DNA from 3 places in the Pontibacillus sp. ALD_SL1 genome. Region 2 is predicted to be linked to each of the others. Evidence: a T-box and tRNA genes for the amino acid it is inferred to sense, from the RefSeq annotation. Region 2 holds a T-box; the other regions hold tRNA genes.
What was found. The T-box of region 2 lies ahead of tyrS (tyrosine--tRNA ligase). A T-box ahead of a tRNA ligase gene usually reads a tRNA of that ligase, here a tRNA-Tyr.
Positions count from the first base shown of each region.

Region 1: it has a tRNA-Tyr gene. The T-box ahead of tyrS (tyrosine--tRNA ligase) is inferred to sense a tRNA for this amino acid. The anticodon was not compared.
Region 3: it has a tRNA-Tyr gene. The T-box ahead of tyrS (tyrosine--tRNA ligase) is inferred to sense a tRNA for this amino acid. The anticodon was not compared.

Region 1 covers NZ_CP062974.1:581,063-588,941, reverse strand. Annotated here, with positions in the region: gene IMZ31_RS03020 (metal ABC transporter permease) at 1-574, shown strand, start outside; gene ilvD (dihydroxy-acid dehydratase) at 954-2,636, opposite strand; tRNA gene IMZ31_RS03010 (tRNA-Leu) at 3,012-3,093, opposite strand; tRNA gene IMZ31_RS03005 (tRNA-Cys) at 3,101-3,174, opposite strand; tRNA gene IMZ31_RS03000 (tRNA-Gly) at 3,184-3,258, opposite strand; tRNA gene IMZ31_RS02995 (tRNA-Gln) at 3,268-3,342, opposite strand; tRNA gene IMZ31_RS02990 (tRNA-His) at 3,350-3,425, opposite strand; tRNA gene IMZ31_RS02985 (tRNA-Trp) at 3,439-3,512, opposite strand; tRNA gene IMZ31_RS02980 (tRNA-Tyr) at 3,533-3,618, opposite strand; tRNA gene IMZ31_RS02975 (tRNA-Thr) at 3,634-3,706, opposite strand; tRNA gene IMZ31_RS02970 (tRNA-Phe) at 3,715-3,790, opposite strand; tRNA gene IMZ31_RS02965 (tRNA-Asp) at 3,837-3,913, opposite strand; tRNA gene IMZ31_RS02960 (tRNA-Met) at 3,986-4,062, opposite strand; tRNA gene IMZ31_RS02955 (tRNA-Val) at 4,135-4,210, opposite strand; tRNA gene IMZ31_RS02950 (tRNA-Glu) at 4,222-4,296, opposite strand; tRNA gene IMZ31_RS02945 (tRNA-Ser) at 4,310-4,401, opposite strand; tRNA gene IMZ31_RS02940 (tRNA-Asn) at 4,403-4,477, opposite strand; rRNA gene rrf (5S ribosomal RNA) at 4,528-4,643, opposite strand; rRNA gene IMZ31_RS02930 (23S ribosomal RNA) at 4,919-7,833, opposite strand.
Region 2 covers NZ_CP062974.1:2,824,080-2,831,958, forward strand. Annotated here, with positions in the region: gene IMZ31_RS14345 (hypothetical protein) at 1-375, opposite strand, end outside; gene rpsD (30S ribosomal protein S4) at 693-1,295, shown strand; gene IMZ31_RS14355 (hypothetical protein) at 1,407-1,649, shown strand; gene IMZ31_RS14360 (ATP-dependent DNA helicase) at 1,845-4,130, shown strand; gene tyrS (tyrosine--tRNA ligase) at 4,228-5,499, opposite strand; T-box leader at 5,628-5,840, opposite strand; gene IMZ31_RS14370 (transglycosylase domain-containing protein) at 5,977-7,879, shown strand, end outside.
Region 3 covers NZ_CP062974.1:171,456-179,334, forward strand. Annotated here, with positions in the region: rRNA gene IMZ31_RS00950 (16S ribosomal RNA) at 1-264, shown strand, start outside; tRNA gene IMZ31_RS00955 (tRNA-Ile) at 386-462, shown strand; tRNA gene IMZ31_RS00960 (tRNA-Ala) at 485-560, shown strand; rRNA gene IMZ31_RS00965 (23S ribosomal RNA) at 665-3,579, shown strand; rRNA gene rrf (5S ribosomal RNA) at 3,780-3,895, shown strand; tRNA gene IMZ31_RS00975 (tRNA-Asn) at 3,957-4,031, shown strand; tRNA gene IMZ31_RS00980 (tRNA-Thr) at 4,036-4,108, shown strand; tRNA gene IMZ31_RS00985 (tRNA-Glu) at 4,129-4,203, shown strand; tRNA gene IMZ31_RS00990 (tRNA-Val) at 4,219-4,294, shown strand; tRNA gene IMZ31_RS00995 (tRNA-Thr) at 4,311-4,387, shown strand; tRNA gene IMZ31_RS01000 (tRNA-Tyr) at 4,458-4,543, shown strand; tRNA gene IMZ31_RS01005 (tRNA-Gln) at 4,548-4,622, shown strand; tRNA gene IMZ31_RS01010 (tRNA-Lys) at 4,632-4,704, shown strand; tRNA gene IMZ31_RS01015 (tRNA-Gly) at 4,744-4,818, shown strand; tRNA gene IMZ31_RS01020 (tRNA-Ala) at 4,826-4,898, shown strand; gene rocF (arginase) at 5,087-5,986, shown strand; gene IMZ31_RS01030 (aspartyl-phosphate phosphatase Spo0E family protein) at 6,046-6,198, opposite strand; gene sigW (RNA polymerase sigma factor SigW) at 6,407-6,970, shown strand; gene IMZ31_RS01040 (anti-sigma factor family protein) at 6,985-7,596, shown strand; gene cdaA (diadenylate cyclase CdaA) at 7,760-7,879, shown strand, end outside.

The DNA of each region.
Region 1 (7,879 bases), 1.6 Mb from region 2:
AGGAGATAGTGTCCACCTCGATGTTGAGCATGCTCTAATGGGAGAGATTGCTTTTGTTCCATGGGATACATGGACATGGAACGGCATGAACCTAGGACCAACAGCAGTCTGGCTCTTAGGATTTGTTTTTATCTTAAACCTAACCATTATACTACTCTTTTATAAAGAGTTTAAAATTAGCACATTTGATCCTCAGTTGGCCATATCAATCGGTGTTCCTGTAGTAGCGATCCATTACGTATTAATGTCGATGGTTTCGTTCTCTACAGTTGCTTCCTTCGATAGTGTAGGAGCTATTCTAGTTGTAGCGATGTTAATCGTTCCAGGTGCTACTTCTTATCTTCTAACGGATTCTTTTGGTGGTATGATTGCTTTAAGTGCCCTAATTGGCGCACTATCATCCTTGCTCGGTTATACATTCGCTCTATTCGTAGATGTGTCCATCTCAGGAGCCATGGCAACAGCCACAGGCCTTCTCTTTACCCTAGCCTTCTTCCTTAGTCCAAAACACGGCATGCTCGCTAAATGGTATAGAAGAAAGCAAATGCAAAAGCAACAACAACTAAACGCGTAAGAGTATACTACTTTAGCTTCCTACTCGGTTAGTAAAATAATATGCTATAGCAATATGAACAACTTAATAAACAAACAGAAACGTTCAGAATTACTTCTGAGCGTTTTATTTATTCCTTTATGAAGATCTCATTAGTGTAAGGATGTAGATTGATTATTCTCCCTGTTGGACATTTTCAGCCCATTTTCAGATCATGGCGTTATTTACGTCGTTTGCCCTTCTTAGGGAATAGGGTTGATCTTGATGTATGAAAAGATCTACTTCCTCATAGGGTTCTTCGAATAGCATTTTGGCCTAAAAAATTTTTTTAATTTTCTTTGGTTAAAGTTTAGGATAAAAAAACTCCAGTTTCTGAAAACTGGAGTTTTTCAATATGAGTTTAATTTTTGTAATCTGTTACAGCACCTTTGGAAGAGCATGATACATTATGAGCATATTTGCCCAAAATCCCCTTCTTGTAAAGAGGCGGTGCTTCCCAATGCTTACGACGACTTTCTAGTACTTGTTCTGTTACATCCATGGATATTTCTTTTTTGTTTGAATCTATTGTGACAAGATCCCCTTCTTCTAATAGAGATATTGGTCCTCCGACTTGAGCTTCAGGTGCGATATGACCCACCACGAGTCCATGGGTTCCTCCAGAGAATCTACCATCTGTTAATAAGGCGACCTTTTCCCCTAAGCCTTTCCCAACCAATAGAGCGGAGATTGATAACATTTCAGGCATACCAGGCCCGCCTTTAGGACCAACATATCGTATAACTAATACGTCGCCTTCTTGTATTGAATTATTCAGAATAGCTTCCGTAGCTTCCTTTTCAGTATTAAATACACGAGCTGGTCCAGTATGACGCGCAACCTTAACACCGGATACTTTAGCTACTGCACCACTTGGAGCTAAGTTACCTTTCAAGGTGATCAAAGGTCCATCTTCTCGCTTAGGATGACTAAATGACGTTATAATATCTTGTCCTTCTTCTAAGGTTGGCGCTTCTTCTAAATTCTCTGCAACTGTCTTTCCTGAAACAGTTAAACAGTGTCCGTGTAGATAGCCATTGTCATAAAGAAGCTTCATAACTGCCTGTACTCCTCCAACTTTATGCAGGTCTTGCATCACATATTTGCCGCTCGGTTTCAAATCAGCAATATGTGGTGTTTTTTCTTGAATTCGATTAAAGTCTTCCATAGTTAAATCCACTTCAATGGCATGAGCCATAGAAAGCAAATGAAGTATCGCATTTGTAGAACCACCAAGTGCCATAACGACTGTAATCGCATTTTCAAAAGCCTCTTTAGTCATGATATCTTTCGGGTAAATATTATGCTCGAGTAAGTATCTCACAGCTTCTCCAGCCGACTCACAATCTTTTGCTTTATGGTCAGATTCCGCAGGATTTGAGGAGCTTCCAGGTAAACTCATCCCCATAGCTTCAACAGCAGATGCCATCGTATTTGCAGTGTACATACCACCACACGCTCCTGCACCAGGACATGCACTACACTCAATTGCGTTTAGTTCATTTTCATCTATGTCACCCTGGTTATATTTTCCGACTCCTTCAAAGACAGAAACAATATCAACATCTTTCCCTTTATGAGACCCGGGAGCAATTGTGCCTCCATAAACAAAAACAGATGGCACCTCAGCATTTGCAATAGCAATCATACAGCCTGGAATATTTTTATCACAGGCTCCGATTGCAACTAATCCATCCAAGTTCTGAGCTCCTACTACCGTTTCGATAGAGTCAGCGATCACATCTCTACTTGGTAATGAATAACGCATTCCCTGTGTTCCCATAGAGATACCATCCGATACAGTAATAGTATTAAAGATTAAGGGTAACCCTCCTGCTTCTTGGGCACCTTTCTTTGCACGGATGGCTAAATCATCTAGGTGTATATTACATGGAGTCACTTCACTCCATGTACTTGCAATACCAATCATCGGCTTTTTAAAGTCATCATCTGTAACACCAACAGCACGAAGCATGGCACGGTTCGGTGCTCTCATTGCACTTTCACTAAACACTTTACTATTTATTCGTAAATCTTTTGTCATTCAAAATCCCACCTTTTCTTTCGCATAATTATAGGACTCTTTACTTTAATCTTCAATGATTTTTTCTGAAAAATTTTTTTATTTAGAAAATAATTAATATGTGATTAAAGCAATTTATGTATAGAGTAAATGCAAGGTAGGGGGCGACAGGAGAAAAAATTACCTTCTAGCCATTTTGTTGTGTGTATTAATAGAGTCTTTCTACTAAAATAAAAAATCCCCGTTAACATAACGGAGATTAGAGAAATTTATAAATAATTCTGTGCCTATGAGTCCTAAACAAATAAAACAGTATTTTCTAACTCAAACTTATTAATTAGACATAAAAAAAATCGCTTTCGTTAGCGATTTCCATTGCAATGTTAAGTTTTACGATACCGGTGGTCGGGCTCGAACCGACACTCCGTGAGGAACACGATTTTGAGTCGTGCGCGTCTGCCAATTCCGCCACACCGGCATATGAATGGAGGCGGCAACCGGATTCGAACCGATGGTAAAGGAGTTGCAGTCCTCTGCCTTACCACTTGGCTATGCCGCCAAATAAAAATGGAGCGGAAGACGGGATTCGAACCCGCGACCCCCACCTTGGCAAGGTGGTGTTCTACCACTGAACTACTTCCGCGAAAACTCTTGGCTGGCCCAGCTGGATTCGAACCAGCGCATGACGGTACCAAAAACCGTTGCCTTACCGCTTGGCTATGGGCCAATATTTATGGGGCGAATGATGGGGATCGAACCCACGAATGCCGGAGCCACAATCCGGTGCGTTAACCACTTCGCCACATCCGCCATAAAATGAAATTGGCAGGGGTAGTAGGAATCGAACCCACATCGGCGGTTTTGGAGACCGCTGTTCTACCGTTGAACTATACCCCTACTTACTGTAGTAATTATAATGGTGGAGGGGGCAGGACTCGAACCTGCGAACCCAGAGGGAGCGGATTTACAGTCCGCCGCGTTTGGCCAACTTCGCTACCCCTCCACGTTTTTTAAAGTATGCAGGCCAGAGGACTTGAACCCCCAACCTACTGATTACAAGTCAGTTGCTCTACCAATTGAGCTAGGCCTGCACAAAACATGGTGGCTCGGGACGGAATCGAACCGCCGACACACGGATTTTCAGTCCGTTGCTCTACCGACTGAGCTACCGAGCCAGTCTTATGTACTTTACAGTAACAAGAATTTATTTAATTGAAAAAGTGGCGGTCCGGACGGGACTCGAACCCGCGACCTCCTGCGTGACAGGCAGGCATTCTAACCAACTGAACTACCGGACCATTGGTTGCACCTAAAGGTACACAATCATTTGTAATTCGAAGAAGTCTTTTCGACGTAGTACAAATTTAAATTGGTTGCGGGGACAGGATTTGAACCTGCGACCTTCGGGTTATGAGCCCGACGAGCTACCAGACTGCTCCACCCCGCGATAATGTTGAATACTTAATGCATATTCAATTATATGATGTTTGCAATGATCTTGTGCATTGCATTTTTAAAATGGTGGAGGATGGCGGGCTCGAACCACCGACCCCCTGCTTGTAAGGCAGGTGCTCTCCCAGCTGAGCTAATCCTCCATAATATTAAGTGGTGACCCGTACGGGATTCGAACCCGTGTTACCGCCGTGAAAGGGCGGTGTCTTAACCACTTGACCAACGGGCCAGTGAAAAGTTAGTGGCGGAGAGCGAGGGATTCGAACCCTCGAGACCCGTGTTTGGGCCTACACGATTTCCAATCGTGCTCCTTCGGCCACTCGGACAGCTCTCCATGGCTCCAACGGCAGGATTCGAACCTGCGACCGATCGGTTAACAGCCGATAGCTCTACCACTGAGCTACGTTGGAATCATGTCAAAAGACCGTTTGCCTTTTGATCAAAGTCAATAAAGTGACTTGCCTGGCGGCGTCCTACTCTTGCGGGGGTGAAACCCCGACTACCATCGGCGCTGAAGAGCTTAACTTCTGTGTTCGGCATGGAAACAGGTGTGACCTCTTCGCCAAAACCGCCAGACTCTTTATTGATTTTCTCTCTCGTTTTTTCAACGACAAGTTATATTTTATCTTGTTTCGAAAGAAAAGTCAAGAGGTATTTTAGATTTTTTCTAAGTACCTTCAAAACTAGATAAGAATTATGACATCGTGCCTGATCACGTGTTTGCGCTTGAACTGACTTCCAGCTCCAACTCCCAGACCCTAGCGTATAAGTCATCTTTTCTACAAAGGCTAATCGCCTTTTCCGAAAATCTGTCTTATCCGTACGGGTCTAAGCGGTCGTTTGCGCTTTAGATAGATAAGCCCTCGATTTATTAGTATCGGTCAGCTGCACGTGTCACCACGCTTCCACCTCCGACCTATCAACCTTGTCGTCTACAAGGAATCTTACTCACTCGAAGTGATGGGAAATCTCATCTTGAAGTGGGCTTCATGCTTAGATGCTTTCAGCACTTATCCCTTCCGCACGTAGCTACCCAGCTGTGCTCCTGGCGGAACAACTGGTGCACCAGCGGTGCGTCCATCCCGGTCCTCTCGTACTAAGGACAGCTCTCCTCAAATTTCCAACGCCCACGACGGATAGGGACCGAACTGTCTCACGACGTTCTGAACCCAGCTCGCGTACCGCTTTAATGGGCGAACAGCCCAACCCTTGGGACCGACTACAGCCCCAGGATGCGATGAGCCGACATCGAGGTGCCAAACCTCCCCGTCGATGTGGACTCTTGGGGGAGATAAGCCTGTTATCCCCGGGGTAGCTTTTATCCGTTGAGCGACGGCCCTTCCATGCGGCACCGCCGGATCACTAAGCCCGACTTTCGTCCCTGCTCGACTTGTAGGTCTCGCAGTCAAGCTCCCTTGTGCCTTTGCACTCTGCGAATGATTTCCAACCATTCTGAGGGAACCTTTGGGCGCCTCCGTTACTTTTTGGGAGGCGACCGCCCCAGTCAAACTGCCCACCTGACACTGTCTCCGGACCGGATCACGGTCCTGGGTTAGAATGTCAATACAGCCAGGGTGGTATCCCACGGATGCCTCCACCGAAGCTAGCGCTCCGGTATCGACGGCTCCCACCTATCCTGTACAAGCTGTACCAACATTCAATATCAGGCTACAGTAAAGCTCCACGGGGTCTTTCCGTCCTGTCGCGGGTAATGCGCATCTTCACGCATAGTATAATTTCACCGGGTCTCTTGTTGAGACAGTGCCCAATTCGTTGCACCTTTCGTGCGGGTCGGAACTTACCCGACAAGGAATTTCGCTACCTTAGGACCGTTATAGTTACGGCCGCCGTTTACTGGGGCTTCGGTTCAAAGCTTCGCATAAGCTAACTCATCCCCTTAACCTTCCAGCACCGGGCAGGTGTCAGCCCCTATACTTCACCTTTCGGTTTCGCAGAGACCTGTGTTTTTGCTAAACAGTCGATTGGGCCTTTTCACTGCGGCTCCTCCTATGAAGGAGCACCCCTTCTCCCGAAGTTACGGGGTCATTTTGCCGAGTTCCTTAACAAGAGTTCTCCCGATCACCTTAGGATACTCTCCTCGTCTACCTGTGTCGGTTTGCGGTACGGGCACCTCTTTCCTCATTAGAGGCTTTTCTTGGCAGTGTGAAATCAGGAACTTCGGTACTATAGTTCCCTCCCCATCACAGCTTGTGATTGATGCACGGATTTGCCTATGCATCTCACTCACTGCTTGGCCGCTCACATCCAGTGGAGCGGATTCCCTATCCTACTGCGTCCCCCCGTCATTCAAACGGAAAGGAGGTGGTACAGGAATATCAACCTGTTATCCATCGCCTACGCCTTTCGGCCTCGGCTTAGGTCCCGACTAACCCTGAGCGGACGAGCCTTCCTCAGGAAACCTTAGACTTACGGTGGAAGAGATTCTCACTCTTCTTTCGCTACTCATACCGGCATTCTCACTTCTAAGCGCTCCACCAGTCCTTACGGTCTGACTTCACAGCACTTAGAACGCTCTCCTACCATTGTTCGTAAGAACAATCCACAGCTTCGGTGTTATGTTTAGCCCCGGTACATTTTCGGCGCAGAGTCACTCGACCAGTGAGCTATTACGCACTCTTTAAATGATGGCTGCTTCTAAGCCAACATCCTGGTTGTCTGAGCAACTCCACATCCTTTTCCACTTAACATAAACTTAGGGACCTTAGCTGGTGGTCTGGGCTGTTCCCCTCTCGACTACGGACCTTATCACTCGCAGTCTGACTCCCAAGGATGAGTCGTTGGCATTCGGAGTTTGACTGAATTCGGTAACCCGATGAGGGCCCCTAGTCCAATCAGTGCTCTACCTCCAAGACTCTTACCTTGAGGCTAGCCCTAAAGCTATTTCGGAGAGAACCAGCTATCTCCGTGTTCGATTGGCATTTCACCGCTACCCACACCTCATCCCCGCACTTTTCAACGTGCGTGGGTTCGGGCCTCCAGCCAGTGTTACCTGGCCTTCACCCTGGACATGGGTAGATCACACGGTTTCGGGTCTACGACCACATACTATTTCGCCCTATTCAGACTCGCTTTCGCTGCGGCTCCGATTTTTCATCTTAACCTTGCATGGGATCGTAACTCGCCGGTCCATTCTACAAAAGGTACGCTGTCACCCATTAACGGGCTCCAACTACTTGTAGGCACACGGTTTCAGGTTCTATTTCACTCCCCTCCCGGGGTGCTTTTCACCTTTCCCTCACGGTACTGGTTCACTATCGGTCACTAGGGAGTATTTAGCCTTGGGAGATGGTCCTCCCGGATTCCGACGGAATTCCTCGTGTTCCGCCGTACTCAGGATCCACTCCGGAGGAAACAAGATTTTGACTACAGGGCCGTTACCTTCTTCGGCTGACCGTTCCAGATCATTCATCTATCTTGTTTCTTTGTAACTCCAATGGAGTGTCCTACAACCCCAGAGAGCAAGCTCTCTGGTTTGGGCTAATTCCGTTTCGCTCGCCGCTACTCAGGAAATCGCGTTTGCTTTCTCTTCCTTCGGGTACTGAGATGTTTCAGTTCCCCGAGTCTACCTTCCTTAACCTATGTATTCAGTTAAGGATCCTACCCCATTACGGGTAGTGGGTTTCCCCATTCGGAAATCTCCGGATCATAGCCTACTTACGGCTCCCCGAAGCATATCGGTGTTAGTCCCGTCCTTCATCGGCTCCTAGTGCCAAGGCATCCACCGTGCGCCCTTATTCACTTAACTATCTAAAATCAATGTGAAAAGACGCATCATAATGATGCTTACGTTA
Region 2 (7,879 bases):
TTCATCTAAAAGAATCCATTCCGAATCGCGCCTTATCCACAATTCCCCGCCTTGTGAATATCTAATCTCTTGAATCGGTTCATCAAGTTTCTTATAGGCATTTGCAGTGAAGGAGTACGTTTGACGGTCTACGCTATAGACCACTAAATAGGGTTGCTCTTCTTTTAACGTTGTCAAAGTAACTTCTATCCCATTTCCCACTTGCCGGGAATCTAGAAGTGGAGTCTGAGTTGCTAATGGTTGATTTATATGTTTCATCCTATTATTTTGTAGCATTATAGCAATCCCAACAGCCACTATTAATATGCAAATAATTACATAGCGAACAGATTGAGATTGCTTCGTTTCTGCTTTATAATCCTCTTTAGACTTCATTCAGTATAAACCTCACAAAAAAATTTTTGCCTCATTATATCATAACCTGATTCGTGAATACCTTATTTCCTTCTAAACTTCTTATTGAACGTGCTTGACTTATGACAGGATAAATTCTATAATAGCGTTTGTGTAAAATAAAAGGCAGCTTAGGTGAACCACTGTTGTTATCATTTTGTTCCTCTTTCATCAAGAGGTGTATCGCGTAACTCTCGGCTGCTGGAGCGATGGTGCATGAAAACAAAATGAGCTTCGAGAACGGGGCACTCCTGTTTTTATTTTATACAAAATAAAAATAGAAAAGGAGAGATCATCCAATGGCACGTTACACAGATTCCACTTGGAAAAAATCTCGTCGTTTAGGTATTTCTTTATCCGGTACTGGTAAAGAGTTAGAAAAACGCCCTTACGCTCCTGGCCAACACGGTCCTAACCAGCGTAAAAAGCTTTCAGAATATGGTACACAGCTTCAAGAGAAGCAAAAACTTCGTTTCATGTTCGGAGTTAACGAACGTCAATTCCGTCGTCTATTCGAAGAAGCAGGTAACATGAAAGGGATCCACGGTGAAAACTTCTTAACACTTCTAGAGTCTCGCCTGGACAACATCGTTTACCGCTTAGGTCTTGCTCGCACTCGCGCGCAAGCTCGCCAACTAGTTAACCATGGTCACATTCTTGTAGATGGTGGACGCGTAAACATCCCATCTTACCGTGTGAAGCCTGGTCAAACAATCGCAGTTCGCGAAAAATCTGCTAACCTTGACGTAATCAAGGATGCAATCGAAGCAAACAACTTCGTACCTGAGTATGTATCATTCGATACAGAAAAGCTTGAAGGTTCTTATGTTCGCTTCCCTGAGCGTTCTGAAATGCCTTCTGAAATTAACGAAGCGCTTATCGTTGAGTTCTACTCTCGTTAATAGCTTCTCTGTAACACCCATCCTTGGCGGATGGGTGTTTTTTATGATTTTATTATCATCTATTTCCATTTCCTGATACACTAAGAATAGAAGCATAAAGGAGGGGATCACGTGTATACCTTATATATCGCTATCGTCATTGGGATTTGCGTCCTGGCCTTTATTGGAACACTCTTAGTCGGTAAAAATGTGAACAAATCTATTGAACAACGAGAAGTGGAGGGTGAAGCACCAGCATCAGAACTTCAGCGATCCCATAAGTATGAAAAGAATTCTAGCATCAGAATTCTCTCTATTATTTATTTGATTACCTTTATTCTGACAGCGATTGTCTCAGCAATCTTTATCTTCTAAAAGATGCCTCATTAGAGTCATCTTTTTTTAATATCCCCCCCCCTTTCAGACTACATCCTTCAATTATTCAATGTTACAATACTTTCACTACCATATAAGATCTAGCATAAAATAGAATGCCTATTATTCATATTCGTTCCTCTAAACACGGCAGGAATTAGATCTGATAAAAATGAAAAAGAATCTGGTGATAACATGACAGAGTTAAGAACATCTATAAGGGGTTTAGTTGAATATGTCTATCGCTCCGGAAGTCTTGATCGACGTTTTAAAACGACTACGTCCCTTACCGAAGGAACAAAAGCACATCAAATGGTGCAGAACGATTACAGTGAACATGATCAAAAGGAAGTTCACCTGGCGTACACTCATATAGCTGAATCTATACATATTCACATTGAAGGACGTTGTGATGGATTACTTCAAAAAGAGAATAAAATGATCATTGATGAAATCAAATCTACATCTTCGTCAATTTATGACATTGAGGAAGATTCTCATCCCGTCCACTGGGCGCAAGCGAAATGCTATGCATATATTTACGTAACTCAACAAGAACTCGATGAAATTGATGTTCAACTTACTTACGTTCATTTGCCTTCATCTGAACGAAAACAGTATGTTAAATCGTTTAGCTCAACTGAATTAACAGAGTGGTTTCACATTATGATGGATCAGTATATTCCTTACGCTAAGCTAATGACTGAGCATAGAATAACTCGACAACAAAGCATTCAACACCTCACTTTCCCTTACCCTGCTTTTCGAACTGGCCAGCGAAAGTTTGCTGGGGCTGTATATAAGACAATTACAGATCATAAAACCCTATTCGCTCACGCTCCAACCGGAACAGGAAAAACCATCTCCACTCTATTTCCTACTATTAAAGCAATTGGGGAAGGAAGGGCAGAACAATTTTTCTACTTAACAGCTAAGACGATAACAAGACAGGCTGCTGAAGAGGCGCTCTCCCTTATGGAAGAGAAAGGGTTGAATTTCCATACCGTTACGGTAACCGCTAAAAACAAAATGTGTTTCACAAATGAAGGATGTCAGGTAGATTATTGCCCATTTGCTGATGGATATTATGACCGTATCAATGAAGCTCTGCTAGACTTATTGTCAAATGAGACCTTGATAACAAGAGACGTAATCGAACTTTATGCGCGAAAACATCGAGTCTGTCCTTTTGAGTTTTCGATAGATGCCGCTTATCACGCTGACGCCATCATATGTGATTACAATTATGTATTTGATCCCAGAGTATCTTTCAAACGTTTATGGAATGAAACAAAAAAGAAGACAACACTGCTTGTGGATGAAGCCCATAATCTTGTTGACAGGTCCCAGTCTATGTATTCAGCGCTACTAATGAAATCAGCTTTTTTGCAACTTAAGCGTGAGTACAAATCAAAGAATCCGCACTTATATGAATCCGTCCACCTTATCGACCAGTCCTTGTTAGCGCTAAAAAAGTCAATGGATGACGACCAATACATGACAACGATGACAGAAATTCCTGAAGGTATCGTTGAGGATGTGGAACGCTTTATTGATCTGGCTGAACTAGAAATCCCATACGTAGAAAATACAGAATCTCTATTAATCGAAACGTATTTTATGGCTCTAAGTTTTGTGCGGATTTCAAAACTCTATGATGCATCTTATGTCACCTACATAAGACGTTATAAAAGCGAAGTAGAGCTCAAACTTTTTTGTGTAGATCCCTCTTCTTTATTACACAAAACAACTAAGGGATATGGAGCAACAGTTTTCTTCTCAGCGACATTCGCTCCATTTGATTACTATAAAGACATGCTCGGGTGGACAAAAGGGGACTATACTTTTTCAATCCCTTCACCATTTGATAGGCAAAATGTTGAGATGTACATTCAACCCATATCGACCCGTTACCATGACCGAGATCAATCTATCGGTTCAATCGTTGGTACATTAATAAAATTAATACAAGAGAAACCAGGAAACTATCTTGTCTTCTTCCCTTCTTACGTATATATGGAGCAGGTATATGCACGAATTCAAGAACTAGATCATCCAGCTTCCGTGCTACTACAAACGCCTCAAATGACCGAACAAGACCGTGAACAATATCTAGCCGAATTCCGTGAAGACCGTGAAGATTCATTGATCGGATTTGCGGTATTAGGAGGAATTTTCTCAGAAGGGGTCGATTTAAGAGGAGACCGTTTAAACGGGGTTCTAGTAGTTAGTGTGGGATTACCGAAATTAAATGATGAACAAGACATCATGAAGCGTTATTTCGACGAGCGAGGAAAGAATGGATTTGACTATGCTTATATGTATCCTGGCATGAATAAAGTCCTGCAGGCAGCAGGAAGACTAGTTCGTACAGAAACTGATTCAGGTACAATTGTACTTATTGATGACCGATTTATTCAACAAAGATATAAAAGCTTACTTCCTTATCAACTTCAGCACTTTCGCATTAAAAGGGACTGATGTAACTAAGAACAGAGGGGGGATAGCGCAATTCATGTATAAAAAACCGCTTAGAGTCATTCAAACTCTAAGCGGCTTTTTATTTTGTTCTATTTTATTATCCTTCAAAGCGTACCAAGAAGTATTTCTTCTTACCACGACGGATAATTGTAAACTTGCCATCGATGCGATCTTCAGCATCCACTGTATATTTCATGTCTTGCTCACGTTCACCATTAATGTAAATCGCACCATTCTGAATATCTTCACGGGCCTGACGTTTTGAAGAAGAAATCTTTGCTTCAACTAAAAGATCAATTAAACCTTTTTCTTCTTCCTCTAAGTTATAAGTAGGAACGTCTTTAAAGCCTTGTTCAATTTCATCACCTGTTAGCTGCTTAAGATCACCGCTAAAGAGCGCTTCAGATATCTTTTCAGCCTGTTCCAATGCTTTCTCGTCATGAACCATCTTCGTCATTTCTTCTGCTAACCTGCGCTGAGCAACACGTTTCTCAGGTTGCGTTTCTACTTCCTTAGTCAGCTCACCAATTTCGTCTAAGCTCAAGAATGTAAAGTAATGAAGGAAATTCACAACATCACGGTCGTCTGTGTTAATCCAGAACTGGTAGAATTCGTATGGCGTAGTCTTTTCAGAGTCTAACCAAATGGCCCCACCAGCTGTTTTACCAAACTTACTTCCATCGGCTTTCGTAATTAATGGAACCGTTAGTCCGAATGCTTTCGCTTCTTCACCTTCAGTCGAGTTCTTACGAATAAGCTCAAGCCCAGCCGTAATATTCCCCCATTGGTCACTTCCGCCAATTTGTAAAGTACAGTTCTCTTTACGGAATAAGTTCAAAAAGTCATAAGACTGCAGAATCATGTAGCTGAATTCTGTAAACGAAATCCCGTTTTCAATGCGGGACTCAACAGAATCTTTCGCTAGCATGTAGTTAATGCCAAAGTGCTTCCCTACATCTCGCAAGAATTCAATCATCGTCATTTGGTTCAGCCAGTCTAAGTTGTTACGCGCTACAGCTGCATTTTCTCCTTCATCAAAGTTTAAGATCTTAGCGAGTTGACCTGCTAGCTGTTCACTGTAGTGACGAACCGTGTTCTCATCGTTAAGCTGGCGCTCTGTAGAACGACCACTTGGATCACCAATCATACCAGTACCTCCGCCAACTAAAGCGATCGGACGGTGTCCGGCTTGCTGAAATCTCTTAAGAATTAATACAGGCAGTAAATGACCTATATGAAGACTATCACCTGTAGGATCGAAACCACAGTAAAGAGTAACCTGTTCTGAAGCTAAATGCTTCTTTAGACCTTCTTCATCTGTCATTTGATTGATTAATCCTCTTGCTTGTAAGTCTTGTAAAATATCCACTCTGTACACTCCTCTTTTTCTCAAATTAAGTAACGACATAAACGTAATAATCGTACTGAAGGCGCCCTTTTCAGGTTATACTACGAACCACATTGAACTTTAAAGAACACAAAAAACCCCGCCCCTAAAAAAGGGACGAGGCTCGCTCGCGGTACCACCCTTGTTGTAACCAGACAACTGATCACCACTCAAGGAATTTATAACGGATTCACCCGTCTTCTGAACTCATCAGAAGAAAACTCCAGGACGTAATTCGTAATTTGCTCTGTACTGACTCACAGCGACCGTCAGCTTTCTGGAACAGGGAACAACTTACTACTTCAACCCTTCTCGGTTTACTATTCATTATCGTACGTGACTGTGTCATAATTTATAGCATATATTTTTTTAAAAAGCAACACACATTTCATGTTGAACCATGTCTCCTCATGGTGCAATATGGTATAATATTGCGTGTATGAAATAGGAGGTCGTTATATGAGCCAGAACCATTCAAATGGTCCAGATAGATCCCCGCTTCGCAAATGGTGGGAAGACGGAAAGATCCAAAAATATTTCCGTATCTCTTATGATGTAATCTGGAACATCGTTTTATTCTTCCTCATTGTAGGTGTAATTGGCGTGTTCTTTGCTGCCGGGCTAGGTGCCGGTTATTTCGCCTCGCTCGTCAAAGATGAACCAATCCGCGCTAAAGCCGAAATGCAAAAAGACATTTACAATTATGAAGAAACGTCAGAATTGTACTTTGCCGGAGACACATACTTAGGAAAGATCCAGTCTGATTTATATCGCGAAGAAGTGCCCCTTGACCAGGTATCTGATCATGTGGTCAATGCTGTCATCGCCACTGAAGATGCGAATTTCGAGACACATGATGGAGTTGTACCTAAAGCCATAATTCGTGCGATCTTCCAAGAAGTAACGAACGCAAACGTTAAAACAGGTGGTAGTACACTCACCCAACAGTTAATAAAGAATCAAATTTTAACAGACACCGTTTCATTCGAACGTAAAGCGAAAGAAATTCTACTCGCATTACGATTGGAGCGATTCTTCGAAAAAGAAGAGATCTTAGAAGCATATCTGAATGTTGTCCCATTCGGTCGAAACGCCGGCGGGAGAAACGTTGCAGGAATTGAAACTGCTGCTCAAGGTATATTTGGAGTGAGCGCCAAAGAATTAAACCTTCCTCAAGCAGCCTATATTGCAGGTATGCCACAAAGCCCTTATATGTATACACCTTTTACAAATACAGGGGAAGTTAAATCTGAAGCAGGACTCACCCCAGGGATTGAGCGAATGAGAACGGTTCTTCAACGTATGCTAGAAGCCGAAATGATAACACAAGCTGAATACGATAAAGCAGTTAATTACGACATTGCTGCGAACTTTACAGAACCAGAACCTTCACCAGTGCAATCATATCCTTATATCGCATTTGAAGTAGAAAAGAGAGCCACTAACATTCTTCAACGTATCCTAGCTGAACAGGATGGGTATACAAAAGAAGATCTGGCTAACAGTGAATCACTGCAACAAGAATATGCTACACTAGCAGATCGAACATTAGTGCAAAATGGCTTGAAAGTTCATACGACAATTGATAAACCGATTTATGACAAAATGCAAGAATTACACAAGAATTATAACCATTACGGGCCTGTTCGAACTTGGACAGTAACAGACGAGGAAACAGGTGAAGAGAAAACGATTAAAGAGCCCGTTCAAGTCGGTGGAATGTTAATTGAAAATAAAACCGGGAGTATCATCAGCTTTATCGGTGGACGTGATTTTGACCTGGAAAACCTCAATCATGCTACCGACGCGAAACGTTCAAACGGAAGTACAATGAAACCATTGCTAGTATACGCCCCAGCTATAGACCTAGGAGAAGCTAATCCAGGTTCTGTAGTAGCAGACATAGAAACAGCTTTTGCGGGAGGATACACTCCTGGTAACTATGGTGGCAGCTTCCATGGCCTAACTTCTATAAGAAGAGCATTAGCTATGTCTTATAACGTGCCAGCAGTTAAAACATATGCTGATATCAGAAACCAAAACCCAGCATCCTATTTAGACAAAATGGGCTTTACTACACTATTAGAAGAAGATAAGACTAACTTATCCACTTCACTTGGAAGTCTTCTTGAGGGTGTAACAGTAGAAGAGAATACAAACGCCTTCGCCACTTTCGGCAATAACGGTAAGTTTGTAGATGCTCACATGATTGATAAGATTGAAACAAAAGACGGAGACATACTTTATGAACACAAATCTGAACCCGTTGATGTATTTAGCGAACAAGCATCTTATTTAACTGTCGACATGATGAGAGATGTTTTAGATTACGGTACAGCCCGATACGCTGGTAATCGCTTAA
Region 3 (7,879 bases), 1.2 Mb from region 2:
ATCTCAAAAAACCATTCTCAGTTCGGATTGCAGGCTGCAACTCGCCTGTATGAAGCCGGAATCGCTAGTAATCGCAGGTCAGCATACTGCGGTGAATACGTTCCCGGGCCTTGTACACACCGCCCGTCACACCACGAGAGTTGGCAACACCCGAAGTCGGTGAGGTAACCTTTTTGGAGCCAGCCGCCGAAGGTGGGGCCAATGATTGGGGTGAAGTCGTAACAAGGTAGCCGTATCGGAAGGTGCGGCTGGATCACCTCCTTTCTAAGGATTATACGGAAAGCGCAGGCGGCTTGAACAGAGCCGCCGGAGCTAGACACTAATATCGCGTTCATGTTTGTTTCGTTCGGTTTTGAAAGATTGATTTTTCAATTTTATAAGGAATGGGCCTGTAGCTCAGCTGGTTAGAGCGCACGCCTGATAAGCGTGAGGTCGGTGGTTCAAGTCCACTCAGGCCCACCATTCCTATTTAAAAAAATAAAATGGGGCCTTAGCTCAGATGGGAGAGCGCCTGCTTTGCACGCAGGAGGTCAGCGGTTCGATCCCGCTAGGCTCCACCAATTTCTATTAGTACCTTGAAAACTAGATAAGAATTAGACATCAAACCAACGTTAGATTTAACGTAAGCATCATTATGATGCGTCTTTTCACATTGATTTTAGATAGTTAAGTGAATAAGGGCGCACGGTGGATGCCTTGGCACTAGGAGCCGATGAAGGACGGGACTAACACCGATATGCTTCGGGGAGCCGTAAGTAGGCTATGATCCGGAGATTTCCGAATGGGGAAACCCACTACCCGTAATGGGGTAGGATCCTTAACTGAATACATAGGTTAAGGAAGGTAGACTCGGGGAACTGAAACATCTCAGTACCCGAAGGAAGAGAAAGCAAACGCGATTTCCTGAGTAGCGGCGAGCGAAACGGAATTAGCCCAAACCAGAGAGCTTGCTCTCTGGGGTTGTAGGACACTCCATTGGAGTTACAAAGAAACAAGATAGATGAATGATCTGGAACGGTCAGCCGAAGAAGGTAACGGCCCTGTAGTCAAAATCTTGTTTCCTCCGGAGTGGATCCTGAGTACGGCGGAACACGAGGAATTCCGTCGGAATCCGGGAGGACCATCTCCCAAGGCTAAATACTCCCTAGTGACCGATAGTGAACCAGTACCGTGAGGGAAAGGTGAAAAGCACCCCGGGAGGGGAGTGAAATAGAACCTGAAACCGTGTGCCTACAAGTAGTTGGAGCCCGTTAATGGGTGACAGCGTACCTTTTGTAGAATGGACCGGCGAGTTACGATCCCATGCAAGGTTAAGATGAAAAATCGGAGCCGCAGCGAAAGCGAGTCTGAATAGGGCGAAATAGTATGTGGTCGTAGACCCGAAACCGTGTGATCTACCCATGTCCAGGGTGAAGGCCAGGTAACACTGGCTGGAGGCCCGAACCCACGCACGTTGAAAAGTGCGGGGATGAGGTGTGGGTAGCGGTGAAATGCCAATCGAACACGGAGATAGCTGGTTCTCTCCGAAATAGCTTTAGGGCTAGCCTCAAGGTAAGAGTCTTGGAGGTAGAGCACTGATTGGACTAGGGGCCCTCATCGGGTTACCGAATTCAGTCAAACTCCGAATGCCAACGACTCATCCTTGGGAGTCAGACTGCGAGTGATAAGGTCCGTAGTCGAGAGGGGAACAGCCCAGACCACCAGCTAAGGTCCCTAAGTTTATGTTAAGTGGAAAAGGATGTGGAGTTGCTCAGACAACCAGGATGTTGGCTTAGAAGCAGCCATCATTTAAAGAGTGCGTAATAGCTCACTGGTCGAGTGACTCTGCGCCGAAAATGTACCGGGGCTAAACATAACACCGAAGCTGTGGATTGTTCTTACGAACAATGGTAGGAGAGCGTTCTAAGTGCTGTGAAGTCAGACCGTAAGGACTGGTGGAGCGCTTAGAAGTGAGAATGCCGGTATGAGTAGCGAAAGAAGAGTGAGAATCTCTTCCACCGTAAGTCTAAGGTTTCCTGAGGAAGGCTCGTCCGCTCAGGGTTAGTCGGGACCTAAGCCGAGGCCGAAAGGCGTAGGCGATGGATAACAGGTTGATATTCCTGTACCACCTCCTTTCCGTTTGAATGACGGGGGGACGCAGTAGGATAGGGAATCCGCTCCACTGGATGTGAGCGGCCAAGCAGTGAGTGAGATGCATAGGCAAATCCGTGCATCAATCACAAGCTGTGATGGGGAGGGAACTATAGTACCGAAGTTCCTGATTTCACACTGCCAAGAAAAGCCTCTAATGAGGAAAGAGGTGCCCGTACCGCAAACCGACACAGGTAGACGAGGAGAGTATCCTAAGGTGATCGGGAGAACTCTTGTTAAGGAACTCGGCAAAATGACCCCGTAACTTCGGGAGAAGGGGTGCTCCTTCATAGGAGGAGCCGCAGTGAAAAGGCCCAATCGACTGTTTAGCAAAAACACAGGTCTCTGCGAAACCGAAAGGTGAAGTATAGGGGCTGACACCTGCCCGGTGCTGGAAGGTTAAGGGGATGAGTTAGCTTATGCGAAGCTTTGAACCGAAGCCCCAGTAAACGGCGGCCGTAACTATAACGGTCCTAAGGTAGCGAAATTCCTTGTCGGGTAAGTTCCGACCCGCACGAAAGGTGCAACGAATTGGGCACTGTCTCAACAAGAGACCCGGTGAAATTATACTATGCGTGAAGATGCGCATTACCCGCGACAGGACGGAAAGACCCCGTGGAGCTTTACTGTAGCCTGATATTGAATGTTGGTACAGCTTGTACAGGATAGGTGGGAGCCGTCGATACCGGAGCGCTAGCTTCGGTGGAGGCATCCGTGGGATACCACCCTGGCTGTATTGACATTCTAACCCAGGACCGTGATCCGGTCCGGAGACAGTGTCAGGTGGGCAGTTTGACTGGGGCGGTCGCCTCCCAAAAAGTAACGGAGGCGCCCAAAGGTTCCCTCAGAATGGTTGGAAATCATTCGCAGAGTGCAAAGGCACAAGGGAGCTTGACTGCGAGACCTACAAGTCGAGCAGGGACGAAAGTCGGGCTTAGTGATCCGGCGGTGCCGCATGGAAGGGCCGTCGCTCAACGGATAAAAGCTACCCCGGGGATAACAGGCTTATCTCCCCCAAGAGTCCACATCGACGGGGAGGTTTGGCACCTCGATGTCGGCTCATCGCATCCTGGGGCTGTAGTCGGTCCCAAGGGTTGGGCTGTTCGCCCATTAAAGCGGTACGCGAGCTGGGTTCAGAACGTCGTGAGACAGTTCGGTCCCTATCCGTCGTGGGCGTTGGAAATTTGAGGAGAGCTGTCCTTAGTACGAGAGGACCGGGATGGACGCACCGCTGGTGCACCAGTTGTTCCGCCAGGAGCACAGCTGGGTAGCTACGTGCGGAAGGGATAAGTGCTGAAAGCATCTAAGCATGAAGCCCACTTCAAGATGAGATTTCCCATCACTTCGAGTGAGTAAGATTCCTTGTAGACGACAAGGTTGATAGGTCGGAGGTGGAAGCGTGGTGACACGTGCAGCTGACCGATACTAATAAATCGAGGGCTTATCTATCTAAAGCGCAAACGACCGCTTAGACCCGTACGGATAAGACAGCTTCTTGGAAAAGGCGATTAGCCTTTGGAAAGAAGATGACTTATACGCTAGGGTCTGGGAGTTGGAGCTGGAAGTCAGCTCAAGCGCATACACGTGATCAGGCACGATGTCTTAATTCTTATCTAGTTTTGAAGGTACTCCTTCAACAAAAACAATAGTATGGCGGTTTTGGCGAAGAGGTCACACCTGTTCCCATGCCGAACACAGAAGTTAAGCTCTTCAGCGCCGATGGTAGTCGGGGTTTCACCCCCGCAAGAGTAGGACGCCGCCATGCTTTGTTATCTTATAAAAGCTATCCAAGAGACTTCTTCTAGGACAGATGGATTTGACAATATTCCAACGTAGCTCAGTGGTAGAGCTATCGGCTGTTAACCGATCGGTCGCAGGTTCGAATCCTGCCGTTGGAGCCAATTTGCTTCCATAGCTCAGTCGGTAGAGCACTTCCATGGTAAGGAAGAGGTCGCCGGTTCAAGTCCGGCTGGAAGCTCTCTGTAAGAAAATATATTTGGCCCGTTGGTCAAGTGGTTAAGACACCGCCCTTTCACGGCGGTAACACGGGTTCGAATCCCGTACGGGTCACCACTTATTTATAAACATGGAGGATTAGCTCAGCTGGGAGAGCACCTGCCTTACAAGCAGGGGGTCGGTGGTTCGAGCCCGCCATCCTCCACCATTTTATTTATTTATCTGCCGACCTAGCTCAATCTGGCAGAGCAACTGACTTGTAATCAGTAGGTTGGGGGTTCGAGTCCCTCGGTCGGCACCAGCAAGTTATGTTCAGTTAAATAAATCCTTGCTTAATAAAGTGCAAGCATGGTATACTATTATTTGTGTTTGGAGGGGTAGCGAAGTTGGCCAAACGCGGCGGACTGTAAATCCGCTCCCTCTGGGTTCGCAGGTTCGAGTCCTGCCCCCTCCACCATTTTTGGCCCATAGCCAAGCGGTAAGGCAACGGTTTTTGGTACCGTCATGCGCTGGTTCGAATCCAGCTGGGCCAGCCATTTTATAACGAGCCATTAGCTCAGTTGGTAGAGCATCTGACTTTTAATCAGAGGGTCGGAGGTTCGAATCCTCCATGGCTCATCACTTTTCACATTAACTTAGTTGATGTGTTTTTAGTTTGCGGAAGTAGTTCAGCGGTAGAACACCACCTTGCCAAGGTGGGGGTCGCGGGTTCGAATCCCGTCTTCCGCTCCATATATACGGGGCCTTAGCTCAGCTGGGAGAGCGCCTGCTTTGCACGCAGGAGGTCAGCGGTTCGATCCCGCTAGGCTCCATCCAAAACCTTAAGTCTAAGTAGACTTAAGGTTTTTTGTATTCGTTAAATGTTTGATGGTGGCTATTTATGAGAAAATTCTTTCAATACCCCTTGTTTTCCGCATATATATACAAATTTCTGTCCAGTTGAGTCATTGTCCCAACTGTGTCTACAATAGGTGTAGAGTTAAAGGAGGATGATGGGACAATGAATCGTAAACTTTCAATTATTGGAGCCCCTATGGATTTAGGGCAGAATCGTAGAGGTGTAGATATGGGGCCAAGTGCTCTTCGTTATGCAGGGGTAATTGAGCGATTAGAACGTTTAGAATATGATATAGAGGACCTTGGAGATGTTCATATTCCTCGTCCAAATAGAAAAGAAGAACAAGAGAGCCACTTGAGAAATTTAAAAGAAGTTGCAGAAGGAAATGAAAACTTAGCAGAGACTGTTGATCAGGTTGTATCATCAGGAAGATTCCCTCTAATTATTGGAGGCGATCATAGTATTGCGATTGGATCTCTTGCTGGAATTGCCAAATATTATGACAATCTTGGTGTAATTTGGTATGATGCTCATGGGGATTTAAATACAGGAGATTCTTCCCCCTCCGGAAATATCCATGGAATGCCTTTAGCTGTAAGCTTAGGTATTGGTCATGAACGTTTGACGAGCATCCATGGTTTTGAGCCAAAAATTAAACCAGAAAACATCGTTATCATTGGAGCACGCTCTCTTGATGAGGGTGAGAAGCAATTAATTAAAGAAAAAGGAATTCGGGTATATACAATGCATGAGATTGATCGCATGGGAATGCCAGAAGTTATTAAAGAGTCTGTAGAGTATTTGAAGGATCGAACGGATGGGGTGCATCTGAGCTTAGATTTGGACGGTTTGGACCCTAATGAGGCACCTGGAGTTGGAACACCTGTTATGGGTGGAATGAGCTATAGGGAAAGTCACTTAGCGATGGAAATGTTTGCAGAAGCTAATTTCATTACTTCGGCTGAATTTGTTGAGGTTAATCCGATATTGGATGAGAAGAATAAAACAGCTACGGTAGCGGTTGGGTTAATGGGATCGTTATTTGGGGAGAATTTAAAATAATAGATTTATAGAGAAAAATGGGCGAAACAGCAGCTTATTCACATAAGTTGCTGTTTCCGTTATTTATTTTTTCTTTCCTCATATTCATTTAGTAATCCATCTAATTTTGAACTAGCCTCAATGACCTCTTGAGATGATAAAGGTAAGCTAGAGCTAAGCTGAATCATTTCATTTCTACACATTTCAATTTCGTTCAAAAGTTCTTTACACATTCTATTTCCTCCCTACTAAAACCTTAGTACTATACTATAGTTGTATATATCCTTTCTACTTAAAGTTAAACCTCTTTATTTAAAGAAATCAAATGTATAACTTTTGTACATACAAAAAATTCTTTTTTATTTTTTTAATTGATTTTGAAACCTGATCGCAGGTGTATTCGTATGTAGAATGACCGCAGATCTAGCGGAGGTATAGTGCATGGAAATATTTATAAAACAAAAGATTAAAAAAGTTAAAAAAGGTGATCACTCGGCCTTTGAAGATGTAGTGACGTTTTACCAAAACAAGGTGTACCAAATATGCTATCGTATGCTTGGTAATGCACATGAAGCAGAAGATATTGCTCAAGAAGCATTTATTCGAGCTTACACTAATATTCACTCTTATGATGAGAATCGCAAATTTTCTACTTGGTTATATAGAATTGCCACCAATCTATCAATTGATCGCATTCGAAAAAAGAAACCAGATTACTTTTTAGATGCTGAAGTAAGAGGTACAGAGGGCTTAACGATGTACTCGCAAATTTCTGCAGATGAAGATTTACCTGAAGAAGAAGTGGAAAGCTTAGAACTGCAGGAATATATTCATCAAGAGATTCTCAAGCTCCCGGCCAAGTATCGATCTGTTATCGTACTGCGATATATAGATGAGCTCTCATTACAAGAGATTAGTGACATATTGGACATACCGGTTGGAACGGTTAAGACAAGGGTCCACCGGGGACGCGAAGCGCTTCGTAAGAAACTTCGTCACGTGTAAAGGAGTGATGGGAAATGAAGTGTGCAAATGAAGCCATTCAGTTAATGCATAAACATTTAGACGACGGGTTAAACGAAGAAGAGAGAAAACAATTAAAGCAACATCTTCAACAATGTGATGATTGCCAGAACCATTTTCATGAACTTAAGAGGGCTGTAGCAATGGTCCAAAGTACCAGTGCGGTCCAAGCTCCTTCTGACTTTACTGCGAAGGTAATGGGGAGCCTGCCTAAAGAAAAGAAACGATCAGGTTATAAGAGGTGGTTTAAGGCCCATCCTGTGGTAACGGCAGCTGCTATATTCTTTATTATGATGTTTAGTGGTATCTTTTCTACTTGGAGCCAAGATCAACAGTTAAGCGTATCTAAACAAAAAGATATTATCATTCAGGAAAACACGGTCATTGTTCCTGAAGGAAAGACTGTAGAAGGCGATTTAGTTGTGAAAAATGGGAACTTAAAGGTTGAAGGTAAAGTCAATGGTGACGTTGTATTAATAAATGGTGATCACCTAAAAGCCTCTGCCGGTGAAGTGACAGGTGATCTGAATCAAGTAGACCAAGTCTTTGGTTGGATGTGGTACAATATTAAAAAAACAGCGACAGATATTTTCTCATTCACCCAATAAAGGGTTCAAAAGTCACTTTTACAGTGGCTTTTTTTATTTTGTTTAATTGGAGCGTTTTAGTGTTATTTTTACTATAGAGAAGTATGCTATAATAAAACTATTGTGAATTTGATACATAAGATTAATTCGATAGTTGAATTCAAGGATAAAAGGAAGTGTACACATGCTTGATGGGGGATTGAATGTTCAATTAGATGGATTAAAGTACATTCGAATTATTATTGATGTTGCCCTTGTCTGGTTTGTTTTGTATAAATTAATCATGTTAATCCGTGGTACAAAA